2 regions of the Microbacterium sp. K35 genome follow, and region 1 is predicted to be linked to the other one. Evidence: predicted binding sites of a transcription regulator. Region 1 holds the regulator's gene; the other holds the start of a gene.

Evidence for each region. The regulator LexA, encoded in region 1, represses DNA repair genes until DNA is damaged. The targets are predictions, from matches to a motif close to TCGAACANNTGTTCGA.
Region 2: a site for LexA is predicted at 5,730-5,745, ahead of recA (recombinase RecA). Genes of this name have one in related genera too.

Annotation. Positions count from the first base shown of each region.
Region 1 covers NZ_SSDM01000267.1:4,465-12,318, reverse strand. The annotation lists partial or broken gene DW299_RS19390 (hypothetical protein) at 1-264, opposite strand, end outside; gene DW299_RS10160 (MinD/ParA family ATP-binding protein) at 545-1,411, shown strand; gene hisH (imidazole glycerol phosphate synthase subunit HisH) at 1,460-2,095, opposite strand; gene hisB (imidazoleglycerol-phosphate dehydratase HisB) at 2,092-2,709, opposite strand; gene DW299_RS10145 (histidinol-phosphate transaminase) at 2,706-3,800, opposite strand; gene DW299_RS10140 (LysM peptidoglycan-binding domain-containing protein) at 3,835-4,203, opposite strand; gene lexA (transcriptional repressor LexA) at 4,492-5,184, shown strand; gene metE (5-methyltetrahydropteroyltriglutamate--homocysteine S-methyltransferase) at 5,240-7,552, opposite strand; gene DW299_RS10125 (methylenetetrahydrofolate reductase) at 7,575-7,854, opposite strand, start outside.
Region 2 covers NZ_SSDM01000306.1:13,723-21,576, forward strand. The annotation lists gene DW299_RS11960 (ribonuclease J) at 1-1,142, shown strand, start outside; gene DW299_RS11965 (DNA translocase FtsK) at 1,210-3,918, shown strand; gene pgsA (CDP-diacylglycerol--glycerol-3-phosphate 3-phosphatidyltransferase) at 3,918-4,493, shown strand; gene DW299_RS11975 (CinA family protein) at 4,490-4,999, shown strand; gene DW299_RS11980 (helix-turn-helix domain-containing protein) at 5,120-5,428, shown strand; gene DW299_RS11985 (DUF3046 domain-containing protein) at 5,447-5,671, shown strand; gene recA (recombinase RecA) at 5,943-6,989, shown strand; gene DW299_RS11995 (regulatory protein RecX) at 7,103-7,843, shown strand.

The sequences.
Region 1 (7,854 bases):
GGTCACCCCCACCCGCGCACCCGCACAGATCGCGGCACCCACGCGCGCCGCGACACCGACACCGACCTCGGCACCGGTACCGGCCTCGGCCTCGGCCTCGGCCTCGGCAACGGAACCGAACGCGATACCGACACCGACACAGGCACCGACACAGGCCCAGGCACAGGCACCGACACCGACACCGACACCGACACCGGCACCGACACCGACACCGACACCGGCACCGACACCGACACAGGCACAGATGCCGGCTGTGGCGCCCACCCCCACCAGCACTCCGGCAGAGATCATGACCCCCGCCCCCGCATCCGCATCCGCCCAGTCCCCCGAACCCGTCGCGTCCCCTGCCCACGCATCCGCATCCGCATCCGCCCGGTCCCCCGAACCCGCCGAGTCCCGCGCCGCCGGATCCGCCGACGCGTCCGCGCAGAACGCATCTGCGCACACCGCATCGTCCGGGCGAAGCCGCCGTCGCTCGCCGCAGCGCGAGACCACGACCCGCCCGTCCTTCCTCACCGAGGAGCTTCCGGCCGAGCCCGCCCGGATGGGGTTCCGCGGCGCCCTCAACCGCATCGGCATGGACTTCGGTCCCGGCTCCGTCGAGGAGGCGTTCCGCCGCGACGAGGCCGCTGTGAGTCGCCAGTGGTCCGGGCCGCGCACGATCGCGATCGTGAACAGCAAGGGCGGCGCGGGGAAGACACCCACCACAGCGCTTCTCGCCGCGGTGTTCGCCCGGTTCGGGGGTGCGGGCGTGCTCGCCTGGGACAACCACCAGACGCGCGGGACCCTTGGCTGGCGCACGGAATCGGCATCACACCGCAACACCCTGCGGGAGATGCTCTCCGACAGCAGCCGCCTGATCAGCCCGGGCGCCCAAGCCGCTGACCTGGCGGACTACGTTCATCACCAGCCGCGCGACCGTTTCGACGTCCTCCGCTCGCAGCCGCCACGCCTGGCACACGACGATCGCCTGGGCCCGGCCGAGGTCGACGTGCTGCACACGGTGGCCTCCCGGTTCTACCGACTCATCTTCGTCGACTCGGGCAACGATGAGACCGACCCGCTGTGGCGCCGGATGATCGACCACACGGATCAGCTCGTGGTCGCGACCACCTCCCGCGGAGACCACGCCGAGGCCGGGGCCCTCCTGCTCGAAGCCCTCGCCGAACGCGACGAGCGCTCGGCTCACCTCGTCGAGCAGGCGGTCGTGATCGTCTCGCAGGCCGATCCCCACGCGACACCGACCGAGATCGGCGCGGTGTCCGACGGGTACCGCTCGCTCTGCCGAGAGGTGCATGCGATCCCGTTCGATCGGGAGATGGTCGACGGCCCGCTGCGCTACACCGCCCTCGCCGGACGGACGCAGCGAGCGTGGCTGTCGGCGGCGGCCGCCGTCGCCAGAGGGCTCTGACGCCGAACGGCCGGACCGGCCGCGTGCGACAGCCCCCGGCTCACGGGCTCAGAGGCTGGTGACCCAGTTGCGCAGCAGCTGGATGCCCGCCTCGCCCGACTTCTCCGGGTGGAACTGCGTCGCCGACAGCGGTCCGTTCTCCACGGCCGCCAGGAAGGGATCGCCGTAGGTGGCCCAGGTCAGCACCGGCTGGGGGAACGGCGGGATCACGTCGAGCTCCCACGACTGCGCCGCGTAGGAGTGCACGAAGTAGAACCGCTCCTCCTCGATGCCGCGGAACAGCACCGTGTCCTCGCCGGGGTCGACCGTGTTCCAGCCCATGTGCGGCAGCACGGGAGCGTTGAGCTCGGTGACCGCGCCCGGCCACTCCCCCAGGCCCGCGGTGTCGTGGCCGCGCTCGACCCCGTGCTCGAACAGCACCTGCATGCCGACGCAGATGCCCAGCACGGGGCGACCGCCCGCGAGACGCCGCCCGATAATCTCGTCGCCCCCGTGCGCGTGCAGCGCATCACGCACGGCCTGGAACGCCCCGACCCCCGGCACGACGAAGCCGTCGGCCTCGAGCGCCTCACTGCGGTCGCGCGTGAGCACCGCGTCGGCACCCGCGGCCACGAGCGCCTTGACCGCGGAGTGCACGTTGCCGGACTCGTAGTCGAAGACCGCGACGCGGGGTGCCGCGCTCACAGGGCCCCCTTGGTGGACGGGATGCCGTCGACGAGCGGGTCGAGCGCCTTCGCCTGACGGAACGCGCGCGCGAAGGCCTTGTACTCCGCCTCGGCGATGTGGTGCGGGTCACGGCCGCCGATCACGCGCACGTGCACCGTCAGCGCCGCGTTGAACGCGATGGCCTCGAAGGAGTGGCGCACGAGCGAGCCCGTGAAGTGCCCGCCGATGAGGTGCTGCTCGAAACCGACGGGCTCGCCCTCGTGCACGAGGTACGGACGACCGGAGATGTCGACGACGGCCTGCGCCAGCGCCTCGTCGAGCGGCACGAGCGCATCGCCGTAGCGGGAGATGCCCGCCTTGTCGCCCAGCGCCTCCAGGATGGCCTGACCCAGCACGATCGAGACGTCTTCCACCGTGTGGTGTGCGTCGATGTGCGTGTCACCGGAGGCGCGGACGGTGAGATCGGTCAGCGAGTGCTTCGCGAACGCCGTCAGCATGTGGTCGAAGAACGGCACGGAGGTGTCGATGCGGCTCACCCCGGTCCCGTCGAGGTTCAACTCCAGCTCGACGGTCGACTCCGACGTGCTGCGCACACGACGCGCGGTGCGGGCGGGGTTCGCGGGGGTGGTCATGATGCCGATCCTATCGAGGCCAGGGCGTCCAGGAACGCGGTCGTCTCGGCCTCGGTGCCCGCGCTGACGCGGAGGTGGCCGGGGATGCCGACGTCGCGCACGAGCACGCCGCGGTCGTACAACTGCCGCCACGTGGCCTGCGGGTCGGCCACGCCACCGAACAGCACGAAGTTCGACCAGGACTCGTGCGGCGTGTACCCCAGTGCCTCCAGCGTCGCTGTGATGCGGTCGCGCTGCTCGACGATCTCCTCGACCATGCCGAGCATCACGTCGGCGTTACGCAGCGCCGCCACCGCCGCGGCCTGCGTGAGCGCGCTCAGGTGATACGGCAGCCGCACGAGGCGGAGCGCGTCGATGAACGCGGGGTCTGCGGCCAGGTAGCCGACTCGCGCTCCGGCGAACGCGAAGGCCTTGCTCATGGTGCGCGACACAGCGAGCCGCGGACGGCCGTCGAGGAGCGTGAGCGCGGACGGCGCGTCGTGCGGTGCGAACTCCTGATACGCCTCGTCGACGATCACCACGCCGCGCGCGGCCTCGTAGACCGCCGCGACGACGTCGAGCCCGAGCGGCGTACCGGTGGGGTTGTTGGGCGAGCACAGGATCACCACGTCGGGGTCGGCGGCGCGCACCTGTTCCGCGGCTTCCTCCGGCGTGATCGAGTAGTCGGGGTGCCGGGTGCCGGCGACCCATGACGCACCCGTGCCCTGCGCGATCAGCGGATACATCGAGTAGGTCGGAGCGAAGCCGAACGCCGTCCGCCCCGGTCCGCCGAACGCCTGCAGGATGTGCTGCAGCACCTCGTTCGAGCCGTTGCCCGCCCAGATCTGCTCGGCCGTGAGCCCGTGACCGAGGTAGTCCGCGAACGCCTCCCGCAGCGTGGTGAACTCCCGGTCGGGATAGCGGTTGACGTCGCGGATCGCCACGGCGATGTCGTCGAGGATGTCGCTGGCGACCTCGTCAGGAACGGGATGCGTGTTCTCGTTGACGTTGAGGGCGATCGGGAGCGGTGCCTGCGGTGCGCCGTACGGAGTGAGTCCGCGCAGATCGTCGCGCAGCGGGAGATCGTTGAGGGAGAGGGTCACCCTATCCATGTTAAGAGGACGAGGCGGCACCGACGGCCATGCGTCACTCCGCGTACTGCGCCGGGATCGCGAGCTCCTGACCGATCTGGATCTCTCCGCCGCGGAGCAGGTTCATGCGGCTGATGTCGCCGATCACGTCGCGCGGGTCGGCCTCGGGAGCGATCGAGCCGGCGATCGACCAGAGGGTGTCACCGGGCATGACCGTGATGGTCTCGACGGCGGCCACGGGCTTGTCGGCACCGGAGGCGATGGCGCTGCCGCCGCTGATCGCCGCGAAGGCGATGCCGACGGCGAGCGGGACGGACGCGACCGCGAGCAGCACACCGCGACCGCGAGCCGTGAGCCGGAGCCGCGTGGCCGGACGGGCCGTGGCGGAGATCGCGGTCGCGGTGCTGAGGCTGATGGTGCTCATGTCTGCTCCTTCACTGTCCCGGCGCCGCGAGGGCCCGGGGAGGTTGGCGTAGCGTTCGCATCCGCGACTCGGCCGGGAGCCGTGAATGCGAAGCTACGTTCCGAAGATATCTTCGAGTTCGAACATCTGTCAAGCTGTCTTCGAAACCCGGTCCACGAATCGTCCGACACGCTCGAACAGATCTTCCAGATCGGCGCGATTCTCGGATACGGTTTCGACAAGGACACCCCACCACGGGCCACCGACATTCGAAGAGCGACGTCGGATCTCACGCACTGAAGGAGCATCATGAGCGAGACCACAGCCCCGGAGTCGGAGGCGCCGCGGACCCGCCGTCGCAAGAGCCTCAGCCCCAAGCAGATGGCGATCCTGGAGGTCATCCAGGCCGCCATCGCCCAGAACGGCTACCCGCCGAGCATGCGCGAGATCGGCGACGCCGTGGGGCTCAAGTCGCTCTCCAGCGTCACGCACCAGCTCGGCCAGCTGGAGCTGAGCGGCTACCTGCGTCGAGACCCGGGCAAGACGCGGGCCATGGAGGTGCTGATCGACCTGCCCGGCACCGGCTCCGGCGCCGAGAACCCGGCCGATGTCACGACTCCCGTCGGCGACGCCGCGCTCGTGCCCCTCGTCGGCCGCATCGCCGCCGGCGTGCCCATCACCGCGGACCAGCAGGTCGAGGAGATCTTCCCGCTCCCGCGGCAGCTCGTCGGCAAGGGCGACCTGTTCATGCTCAAGGTCTCCGGCGAGTCGATGATCGACGCCGCCATCTGCGACGGCGACTGGGTCGTCGTCCGCTCGCAGCACGACGCCGAGAACGGCGAGATCGTCGCGGCGATGCTCGATGGCGAGGCCACCGTCAAGGTGCTCCGTCGCCGCGATGGACACACGTGGCTGCTGCCGCGGAACACCGCCTTCGAGCCCATCCTCGGCGACGAGGCCGTGGTGCTCGGCAAGGTCGTCGCGGTGCTGCGAGCCGTCTGACCCGGACACGACGAAGGCCCTCCCCGATCGCACGGAGAGGGCCTTCGTCACATGATCAGACCGAGGCGCCCACCTCGGCGCGCACGCGGCGCGTGGCCTCGACGATGTTCCGCAGCGACGCGGTGGTCTCCTCGTAGCCGCGGGTCTTGAGGCCGCAGTCCGGGTTGACCCAGAGCTGCCGCGTGGGGATCTCCTCCACGGCGCGACGCAGCAGGGACTCCACCTCCTCCACCGCGGGAACCCGCGGGGAGTGGATGTCGTAGACGCCGGGGCCGATGCCGTGGTCGAACCCGGCCTCGGCGATGTCCGCGACGACCTCCATCCGGCTGCGGGCGGCCTCGATGGACGTGACGTCGGCGTCCAGCGCGCGGATCGCGTCGATCACGACACCGAACTCCGAGTAGCAGAGGTGCGTGTGCACCTGCGTGCCCGGTGCTGCCCCACCGGTCGCCAGACGGAACGACGCCACCGACCAGTCCAGGTAGGACGGCTGATCGGCCTTCTTCAGCGGCAGCAGCTCGCGCAGGGCCGGCTCGTCGACCTGGATCACGGCGATGCCCGCCGCCTCGAGGTCGGCGATCTCCTCGCGCAGCGCCAGGGCGACCTGGTTCGCGGTCTCCCCCAGCGGCTGGTCGTCGCGCACGAACGACCACGCGAGGATCGTCACCGGCCCCGTGAGCATGCCCTTGAGGTGCTTCGCGGTGAGCGACTGCGCGTATCCGGACCAGTCGACCGTGATCGGTGCCGGCCGGGAGACGTCGCCCCACAGGATCGACGGGCGTGTGGCGCGGGAGCCGTACGACTGCACCCACCCGTGCTCCGTGACCGCGAAGCCGTCGAGGTTCTCGGCGAAGTACTGCACCATGTCGTTGCGCTCCGGCTCCCCGTGCACCAGCACGTCGAGTCCGAGGTCCTCCTGCAGCGACACGACCGCGGCGATCTCCCGGCGCAGGAAGTCGTCGTAGTCGTCGCGGGGGATCTCACCGCGCGTGAACCGTGCCCGTGCGCGACGGATGTCGGCGGTCTGCGGGAACGACCCGATCGTCGTCAGGGGCAGGACCGGGAGGCCGAGGGCCTCCTGCGCACTCTCCCGCTCCTCATAGGACACCCGCGAGAAGTCGGCGTCGACGAGCGCCCGCTCGCGCACCGCGCCGTCGCGCACGCCCGGCGCGTCCAGCCGGTCGCGCAGGGCCGCCGAGGCCTCGTCGAGCTCGGCGGCGATCGCCTCGGGACCCTGCGACAGCCCGCGGGCCAGAACGCCGACCTGCTGCACCTTCTGATCGGCGAACGCCAGCCACGACACCAGGCGGGGGTCGAGCGAGGTCTCGTCGGCGACGTCGTGCGGCACGTGCAGCAGCGAGGTCGAGGTGGAGGCCGACACGGCCGCGGCCCCCAGGTCGCGCAGACGCTCGAGCGTGGCGAACGCTGCGGCCAGGTCGCCCCGCCAGATGTTGTGCCCGTCGATCACGCCGCCGACGAGCGTCTTGTCCGCGAGACCCTCCGCCGCGGACGGCACAGCGCCACGGACCAGGTCGACCGCGATCGCCTCGACGGGCGCGGCCGCGAGGACCGGGAACACGGCGTCGAGCGCCGCGTACGGGGCGGCGACGAGGATCGACGGACGGTCCTCCGCTCCCCCGAGCACGGCGAGTGCACGTTCGGCCGCGGTCGCCAGGGCGGCGGTGTCGGCGGGGAGCGACTCGCTCACGAGCGCCGGCTCGTCGAGCTGCACCCAGGTCGCTCCCGCGGCCCGGAGGCGGGCGAGCAGCTCCCGGTACACGGGGAGCACGTCGTCCAGGCGCGACAGCGGATCGAAGCCCTCGGGGGCGTCGTCCGAGGCCTTCGCGAGCGCCAGCAGGGTGACCGGGCCGACCACGACCGGGCGCGTGGTGAAGCCTGCGGCAGCGGCCTCTGCGACCTCGCGCACGAGCCGGTCGCTGGACAGCGAGAACACCGTCTCCGGACCGATCTCCGGCACGAGGTAGTGGTAGTTCGAGTCGAACCACTTCGTCATCTCCAGCGGCGCGCGCTCCCCCTCGCCCCGCGCGATCGTGAAGTACGCCGGGAGGCCGACCGTGCCGTCGGCGGCGCGCAGGTGCTCGAAGCGCGAGGGGATCGCGCCCACGGTCACCGCGGCGTCGAGCACCTGGTCATAGAACGAGAAGGACTCCGGGATCGCGGAGTCGTCCCGGCCGAGGCCGAGCGCGGCGAGCCGCTCTCGGGTGGCGGCGCGCAGCTCGGCGGCCGTGCGCTCCAGCTCCTGCTCGTCGATGCGGCCCGCCCAGAACGCCTCCACGGCCTTCTTGAGCTCGCGGCGACGGCCGATGCGGGGGTAGCCGAGGATGGTTCCCTCGGGGAATGCGGTCATGGTGTTTCCTTTCGGCGGGGGTCTAACGGCGCAGAGCCGGGAGGATGCCGGCTTCGGCGAGGACGGTGAGGACGGTCTCGTGCTGGTTGAAGGCGTAGAGGTGCACGCCGGGGGCGCCGCCGGCCACGACCTGCGCGGCCAGGCGCGCGGCCCAGGCGATGCCGATCTCGCGGCGCCCCTCGGCGGTCGGCTCCACGTCGAGGGCGATGGAGAGCTCTCCGGGCAGCTCCTCTCCCGTGAGCTCCAGCACGCGGGAGAGCCGGGCGGGCGAGGTGATGGGCATGATGCCGGGCAGGATCGGG
Region 2 (7,854 bases), on a different contig from region 1:
ACGGCCGCATCACCGACCTGCGCGCGTTCTCGCGGCTGGGGGAGGAGGGCGTCGACCTCTTCCTCGTCGACTCCACGAACGCCGACGTCCCCGGGTTCACCCCGACCGAGCGCTCGATCGGGCCGGTCCTCGACCAGGTCATCGGCAAGGCCCCGCGCCGCGTCATCGTCGCCAGCTTTTCCAGCCACGTGCACCGCGTGCAGCAGGTGATCGACGCCGCGCACGCGCACGGACGGCGCGTCGCCTTCCTCGGTCGCAGCATGGTGCGCAACATGACCATCGCCGAGCAGCTCGGCTACCTCAAGGTGCCCGCGGGCGTGCTGATCGACTTCAAGAAGGCCCGCGACCTGCCCGACGAGCAGATCGTCTACATGTCGACGGGGTCGCAGGGCGAGCCGATGGCGGTGCTCAGCCGCATGGCGAACCTCGACCACGCGATCGAGGTGAGCGAGGGCGATACGGTCATCCTCGCCTCGAGCCTCATCCCTGGCAACGAGAACGCGGTCTACCGTGTGATCGACGGTCTCACGAAGCTCGGCGCGAACGTGGTCCACAAGGCGAACGCGCGGGTGCACGTGTCCGGCCACGCGGCGGCGGGCGAGCTGCTCTACTGCTACAACATCCTCAAGCCGAAGAACGTCCTCCCGGTGCACGGGGAGTACCGCCACCTGATCGCCAACGCCAAGCTCGCCCAGGACACGGGCATCCCGGAGGAGAACACGATCATCGCCTCCAACGGCACCGTGATCGACCTCAAGGACGGCGTGGCCCGCGTGAGCGGACAGCTCGATCTCGGGTTCGTGTATGTGGACGGCTCCACGGTGGGCGAGATCACCGACGCGGATCTGAAGGACCGGCGGATCCTGGGCGAGGAGGGGTTCATCTCGGTCATCGTCGTGGTGGACGCGGCGACCGGTCGCATCATCTCCGGCCCCGAGATCCACGCCCGCGGCGTGGCGGAGGACGACTCGGTCTTCGACGACGTCGCGCCGAAGATCGTCGCCGCGCTCAAGGAGGCTTCGGGCAACGGCGTGCGCGACACGCACGCCCTCTCCCAGGTCGTGCGCCGCACGATCGGCCGCTGGGTCAACCAGAAGCTCCGTCGCCGTCCGATGATCGTGCCCCTCGTCATCGAGGCCTGACCCCGGATAGCCGCGGAAAGCCGGGTCATTGCACGGAGATGTCGGCTGTTGGACGTAGCGTGGGAGCATGGCCAGGAGCACCACGAAGACCGAGCGCGCGTCGACGACCGCGTCGTCGCGCCCCAAGCGGCAGTCGGCTTCCAAGGCGGCGCCGGCACCCAAGAAGTACGTCGACGAAGCGGACAAGCCTCCGGTCGCCGTCCGCGCCTGGAACGGCCTGGCGCACGCGGTCGGCGGTCTCTTCCGTGCGTTCGGGCCGGAGACGCTCGAGAAGGACGACCGTCGCGACGGCTTCCCGTTCTTCCTGGTGATCCTGGCGGTGCTGGGCGCCGTCAACGAGTGGTTCTTCATCGGCAACGAGATCGCGGCGAACATCAGCGCCTATTCGGTCGGTCTGTTCGTCGGCCGGGTCGCGTTCATCATGCCGGTGCTGTTGCTCCTCCTGGCCGGCTGGCTCTTCCGGCACCCGTCCTCCGTGCACGACAACGGGCGCATCGGGATCGGCTTCGGCCTGTTCGTGCTGGCGCTGTCGGCGATCTTCCATGTGGCCGGACCGCGGCCCCATCCGAACCAGGGGATGCCGGCTCTGAGCGAATCGGGCGGTCTCCTCGGCTGGCTCCTCGGACAGCCGGTCTCCTACCTCACCGACATCCCCGCCTACGTGCTGCTGTCGCTGCTGGTCGTCCTCAGCATCCTGATCCTGACCAAGACTCCGCCGAACCGCATCGGTTCGCGTCTCGGCGACCTCTACGCGTGGATGTTCGACGCGGAGCGCCCGGAGAAGCCGACGAAGGACGCGGCGGCGATCGACGAGGCCGACAAGGTCGACGATCCCGACGTGCTGCCCTGGTGGCGCCGGAACAAGACGGGCCGCGAGGAGGATCCGGACGAGGGGACGCTCGGTTCCGACGACATCACGGCACTGCTCACCACGAACGAGCCGACGCCCGCGTACGACCAGGCGATCACGGTCGCCAATCCTTCGGAGGCAGCCACTGAGGTGCTCTCCGACGTCCGGTCCATCGCCGACTCCCTCGCTGAGCAGCAGACCACGGCCCTCCTCGACGACGAGTCCGACACGGGCGAGATGCCCGAGCTCCCTGGGCTCGACGGCTTCGGTACCGAAGGGCCGGGGGAGCGGGGGCCACAGGCTCCGGTCGCTCCGTACATCCTTCCGTCGCCCGGCGTGCTCTCCGAGGGGCCGCCCTCGGTCGCGCGTTCCGACGCGAACGACCGCATCGTCGAGCAGATCACCAGCGTCCTCGACCAGTTCAAGGTCGACGCGAAGGTCACCGGCTTCTCGCGCGGCCCGACGGTCACGCAGTACGAGGTCGAGGTCGGTCACGGCGTCAAGGTCGAGAAGATCCTGCAGCTCAGCAACAACTTCGCCTACGCCGTCGCCTCGAACGACGTCCGCATCCTCTCTCCGATCCCTGGCAAGAGCGCGATCGGCATCGAGATCCCGAACACCGACCGGGAGACGGTGGCCCTCGGCGACGTGCTACGTTCCGCCGCAGCGCAGAAGAGCACTCACCCGCTCACGATCGGCGTCGGCAAAGACGTCGGTGGCAACTTCGTCGTCGCGAACCTCGCCAAGATGCCGCACCTCCTCGTCGCCGGCTCCACCGGCTCGGGTAAATCGAGCTTCGTGAACTCGATGATCACGAGTCTGCTGATGCGCGCTCGCCCGGCGGATGTGCGCATGGTGCTGATCGACCCGAAGCGCGTGGAGCTCACGAGCTATGCCGGGGTGCCGCACCTGATCACGCCCATCATCACGAACCCGAAGAAGGCGGCCGAGGCGCTGCAGTGGGTCGTGAAGGAGATGGACATGCGGTACGACGACCTCGCGTCGTTCGGCTTCCGTCACATCGACGACTTCAACCGTGCCGTCCGCGCCGGTGAGGTCGAGGTGCCGGTCGGCAGCGAGCGGGTTCTCAAGCCGTACCCGTACCTGCTGGTCGTCGTTGACGAGCTCGCCGACCTCATGATGGTCGCCCCTCGTGACGTCGAGGACTCGATCGTGCGCATCACGCAGCTCGCTCGCGCGTCCGGCATCCACCTGGTGCTCGCCACGCAGCGTCCGAGCGTCGACGTCGTCACCGGTCTCATCAAGGCCAACGTGCCGTCCCGGCTCGCGTTCGCGGTCACGAGCGTCACCGACAGCCGCGTGATCCTCGACAGCCCCGGCGCCGACAAGCTGATCGGTCAGGGAGACGCGCTCTTCTCGCCGATGGGCTCGTCGAAGCCCTTCCGCCTGCAGGGTGCCTGGGTGGACGAGAAGGAGATCGACGCCGTCGTCAAGCACGTCACGCGTCAGGCTCGACCGGAGTACCGCGCCGATGTGCAGGAGGCGATGGAGCCGAGCAAGAAGAAAGAGGTCGACGAGGACATCGGCGACGACCTCGAGCTCCTCCTCGCCGCGGCCGAGCTCATCATCTCGTCGCAGTTCGGATCGACGTCGATGCTGCAGCGCAAGCTCCGCGTCGGGTTCGCGAAGGCCGGTCGGCTCATGGATTTGCTCGAGTCGCGTGAGGTCGTCGGCCCGTCGGAGGGGTCGAAGGCCCGCGACGTGCTGGCCACCCCGGAACAGCTGCCGCAGGTCATGGCCCGCCTTCGCGGTGAGGACGTGCCCGCGTCCGCTCCGAGCGCCGGCGCACCGGCCGCCGCACCTCCGTCGCCCGAGCGCGACCCGATCGCGGGGCAGTACGACGGGCTTCCGGTCGTGGAGGCGGAAGGCGATGAAGACGCCTGGGGCCTGACGGGACGCGACTGATGGCCATTTCCCGGCAGCTCCCCAACGCGATCACGGTGGCGCGGATCCCGCTCGCGGTGGTCTTCTTCGTTCTCCTGCTCCTCGGTGGCACCTATGGAATCCCGGATCCGGTGGTGCGTTGGATCGCCGGCATCCTCTTCATCGTGGCCATCTCGACCGACTGGGTCGACGGGTATCTCGCGCGTCGCTACGACATTGTGAGCGACTTCGGGAAGCTGTGGGATCCGATCGCCGACAAGCTCCTCACGGGGGCCGGCTTCATCGGGCTGGCCATTCTGGGCGAGGTCAACTGGTGGATCGTGATAGTGATCCTCGTCCGCGAGTGGGGTATCACGATTCATCGTCTGGTGGTCGCGAGCGAGCATGTCGTCGCTGCCGCCTGGATGGGCAAGATCAAGACCGCGTTCCAGGGCGTGGCCCTCGGCTGGGCGTTGTTGCCGCTTCACGTGTGGATCGGTCTCGGTCCGTGGACGACCATCACCTTCGTGCTCATGCTGATCGTGCTCGTCCTCACGGTGGTCAGCGGAATCGACTACATCGTGGCGCAGGTACGCGGTTCGCGACAGCGGTCATGACGTCGTTCACCCCTGAGATGGTCGTGGGCGCCCTGCGCGCGCGCGGCTGGACGCTCGGGGTCGCCGAGTCGCTGACCGGCGGCGCGGTCTGCGCGGCGCTGGTCGCCGTTCCCGGAGCCTCCGTCGTTCTCCTCGGCGGCGTGGTCGCGTATGCGACGCCGGTCAAGCATTCGCTGCTCGGGGTGGACGCCGAGCTGCTCGCGACACAGGGACCCGTCCATCCCGAGGTGGCGCGGCAGATGGCCGAGGGGGTTCGCCACGCCGTCGCCGTCGACGGACGGTCGGCGGACGTCGGTATCTCCACCACCGGGATCGCCGGGCCGCAGTCGCCGGACGGTCAGCCGGTCGGGACCGTCCATCTGGGCGTCGTCACTCCGGAGGGCACTCGCACGGAGGCGTTCGTCTTCGACGGCGACCGAGCGGCGGTACGCGCGCAGTCGGTGGCGATGCTGGTGCGAATGCTGGCTGAGGCGGTCGGGGAATACGAGCCGTCAGCCGAAGGTTGATACCGATGTGCTCACATTCAAACCACAGAGTGCAAGGGTAGATTCTGTGCAGGCCAGGAGGGCTAGACTGGCTGTCTCTTCGAGGGGAACCTCGATCGAACACATGGGGAGGAGGTTCCGATGATTCTTGTACGACAGGAAATCGGCGATGTGCTGAGGGACTTCCGCTTGCAGAAGGGGCGCACCCTCCGGCAGGTCGCAAGCAAGGCGTCCGTCGCGCTCGGCTACCTGAGCGAGGTCGAACGCGGACAGAAGGAGGCGTCGAGCGAGATCCTCGCCTCGGTCGCGGAGGCCCTCGACGTTCCCATCTCCACCATCATGCGCGAGGTCGGGGATCGCATCTCCGTCCTCGAGGGCATCCAGGTCTTCCCCGACGTCGTTCCCGACGATCTGGTCGCCTCGGTCGAGCCCGAGCTCTCGCTGCACTGACCACTCGGCCGGGTGACGATGCGACGTAGCGAATTCCTTCGCGCCGTCGACGCGGAGTTCCAGGCGCGAGGGCCGTCACTGGTGAACGACCTCAGTCTGACGGCGGTCAACGGCCGTACCGCGAGCGAAGCGCTGGCGGACGGCGTGCCGCCCCGGGAGATCTGGCTCGCTCTGTGCGAGGAGATGGATGTTCCGCTGTCTCGGCGGCACGGCGTCGGACGGCTGGAGCCGCGGAGCCGCTGAGTTGCTGCTCTCGTTCTCCGGGGTGTGCGGAACTCCGACACGCCGCGTTGCGCTGCTGTCGAAAATCTGTTCGAACCGGGCGTAGTCTTCTGCACAAGTGGTTTCGATGCCTGGATCATCACAGACCTCGGGTGGGCCGATGCAATGTCGGTGGCTCGTCCTAGCGTGAGGACCAGGCTGAAGAAGCCACACGCCTTGTCGGAGAGTTCCTTCCAGCCGGAAGAGCCGCGACAGCCTACAGGCGGCATCACACGCGCAGAAGGAGCACACCATGCCATCACCCGCCGACCGCGAGAAGTCCCTCGAGACCGCCCTCGCGCAGATCGACCGTCAGTTCGGAAAGGGCTCGGTCATGCGGCTGGGCAGCGATGAGCGCGCCCCCGTGGCAGTCATCCCCACCGGCTCCATCGCCCTCGACGTCGCCCTCGGGGTCGGAGGCCTGCCGCGTGGCCGCATCGTGGAGATCTACGGCCCGGAGTCCTCGGGTAAGACCACACTCACCCTGCACGCCATCGCCAATGCGCAGCGCGCGGGTGGTATCGCGGCGTTCATCGACGCGGAGCACGCGCTCGACCCCGACTACGCCGCGAAGCTGGGCGTCGACATCGATTCCCTGCTGGTGTCGCAGCCGGACACCGGTGAGCAGGCGCTGGAGATCGCCGACATGCTCGTGCGGTCCGGTGCCATCGATCTCATCGTCGTCGACTCGGTCGCGGCCCTCGTGCCGCGAGCCGAGATCGAGGGTGAGATGGGCGACTCCCACGTGGGTTTGCAGGCCCGGCTCATGTCGCAGGCGCTGCGCAAGCTGACGGGTGGGCTCAACCAGACCAACACCACGATGATCTTCATCAACCAGCTGCGCGAGAAGATCGGCGTCTTCTTCGGATCGCCCGAGACCACCGCCGGTGGAAAGGCGCTCAAGTTCTACGCCTCCGTGCGCATGGACATCCGACGGATCGAGACCCTCAAAGACGGAACCGACGCCGTCGGCAACCGTACGCGGGTCAAGATCGTCAAGAACAAGATGGCCCCGCCGTTCAAGCAGGCGGAGTTTGACATCCTCTACGGCGTGGGGATCTCTCGCGAGGGCAGCCTGATCGATTTCGGCGTGGAGCACGGGATCGTCAAGAAGTCTGGCTCGTGGTACACCTACGACGGCGACCAGCTGGGGCAGGGCAAGGAGAACGCGCGCACGTTCCTTCTCAACAACCCCGACATCGCCCTCGCCATCGAGACGCAGATCAAGCAGAAGCTCGGCATCGGTGCGCAGCCCGCGCCCGCGTCTGCGGACGAGCTCGCTGAGCGTCGCCCGGCCTGATGAACGAGCAGCGTGGGGGCGATCCGGAACGGATCGCCCCCATCATCCCTCTCTTCGGAGGGGCGCCTTCTCGGCAGCCCTCACGACGGCCTACCCCGCCCGATCATTCGGGGGTGGACGCGCCGGCATCGACTGACGGCGCCGCGTCGTGGCGCTCGACCTGGCATCAGGCGCCGTCCGACTTCCCGCAGGAACCCGACGCGGGCACGCCGAGCGAACGGCATCCCGCACGCGGTCGACGCGGGCGATCGACAGCGGGCACCCCGGTCCCTCGGCTGCGCGCGATCGACGAGGGGACGCTCGGCGGGGCGGATGCCGAGCGGGGAGACGAGGACGGTCCCACCACGGAGGAGGTCCGTGTCGCGGCCGAAGAATCTCTGCTCCGCAAGCTTCGCACCCGCTCGTTGTCCGTCTCCGAAGCGCGCCTGGTCTTGAGAGGCCACGGGGTGGAGGCGAACGACGTCGACGACCTGATCGAGGATTTCTGCCGTCGCGGTTACCTCGACGACGCGGTGCTCGCCGAGATGCTCGTGACCTCGGGCGCCGAACGAAAGGGGCAGGGGCGTGTCGCGCTGTCCCGTGCGCTCGCCCAGCGCGGGATCCCGCGAGAGGTGATCCATGCGGCGCTGGAGGAACTCCCTGACGACGATGCGGAGCGGGCGCTGGAGTTCGCTCGCACCAAGGCGCGGTCTCTCAGCCGGCTCGACGCCGATACGGCGCTTCGTCGCCTCACGGGTCAGCTGGCGCGGCGCGGTTATGCCGGATCGGTCGCGATGACCGCCGCCAAGACGGCGCTGCGCGAGGCGTCGTCCGGTGGTTCCGGGTCCGGCGTGCGCTTCGTGGATTCCGACTGAGGGCGCCGCCC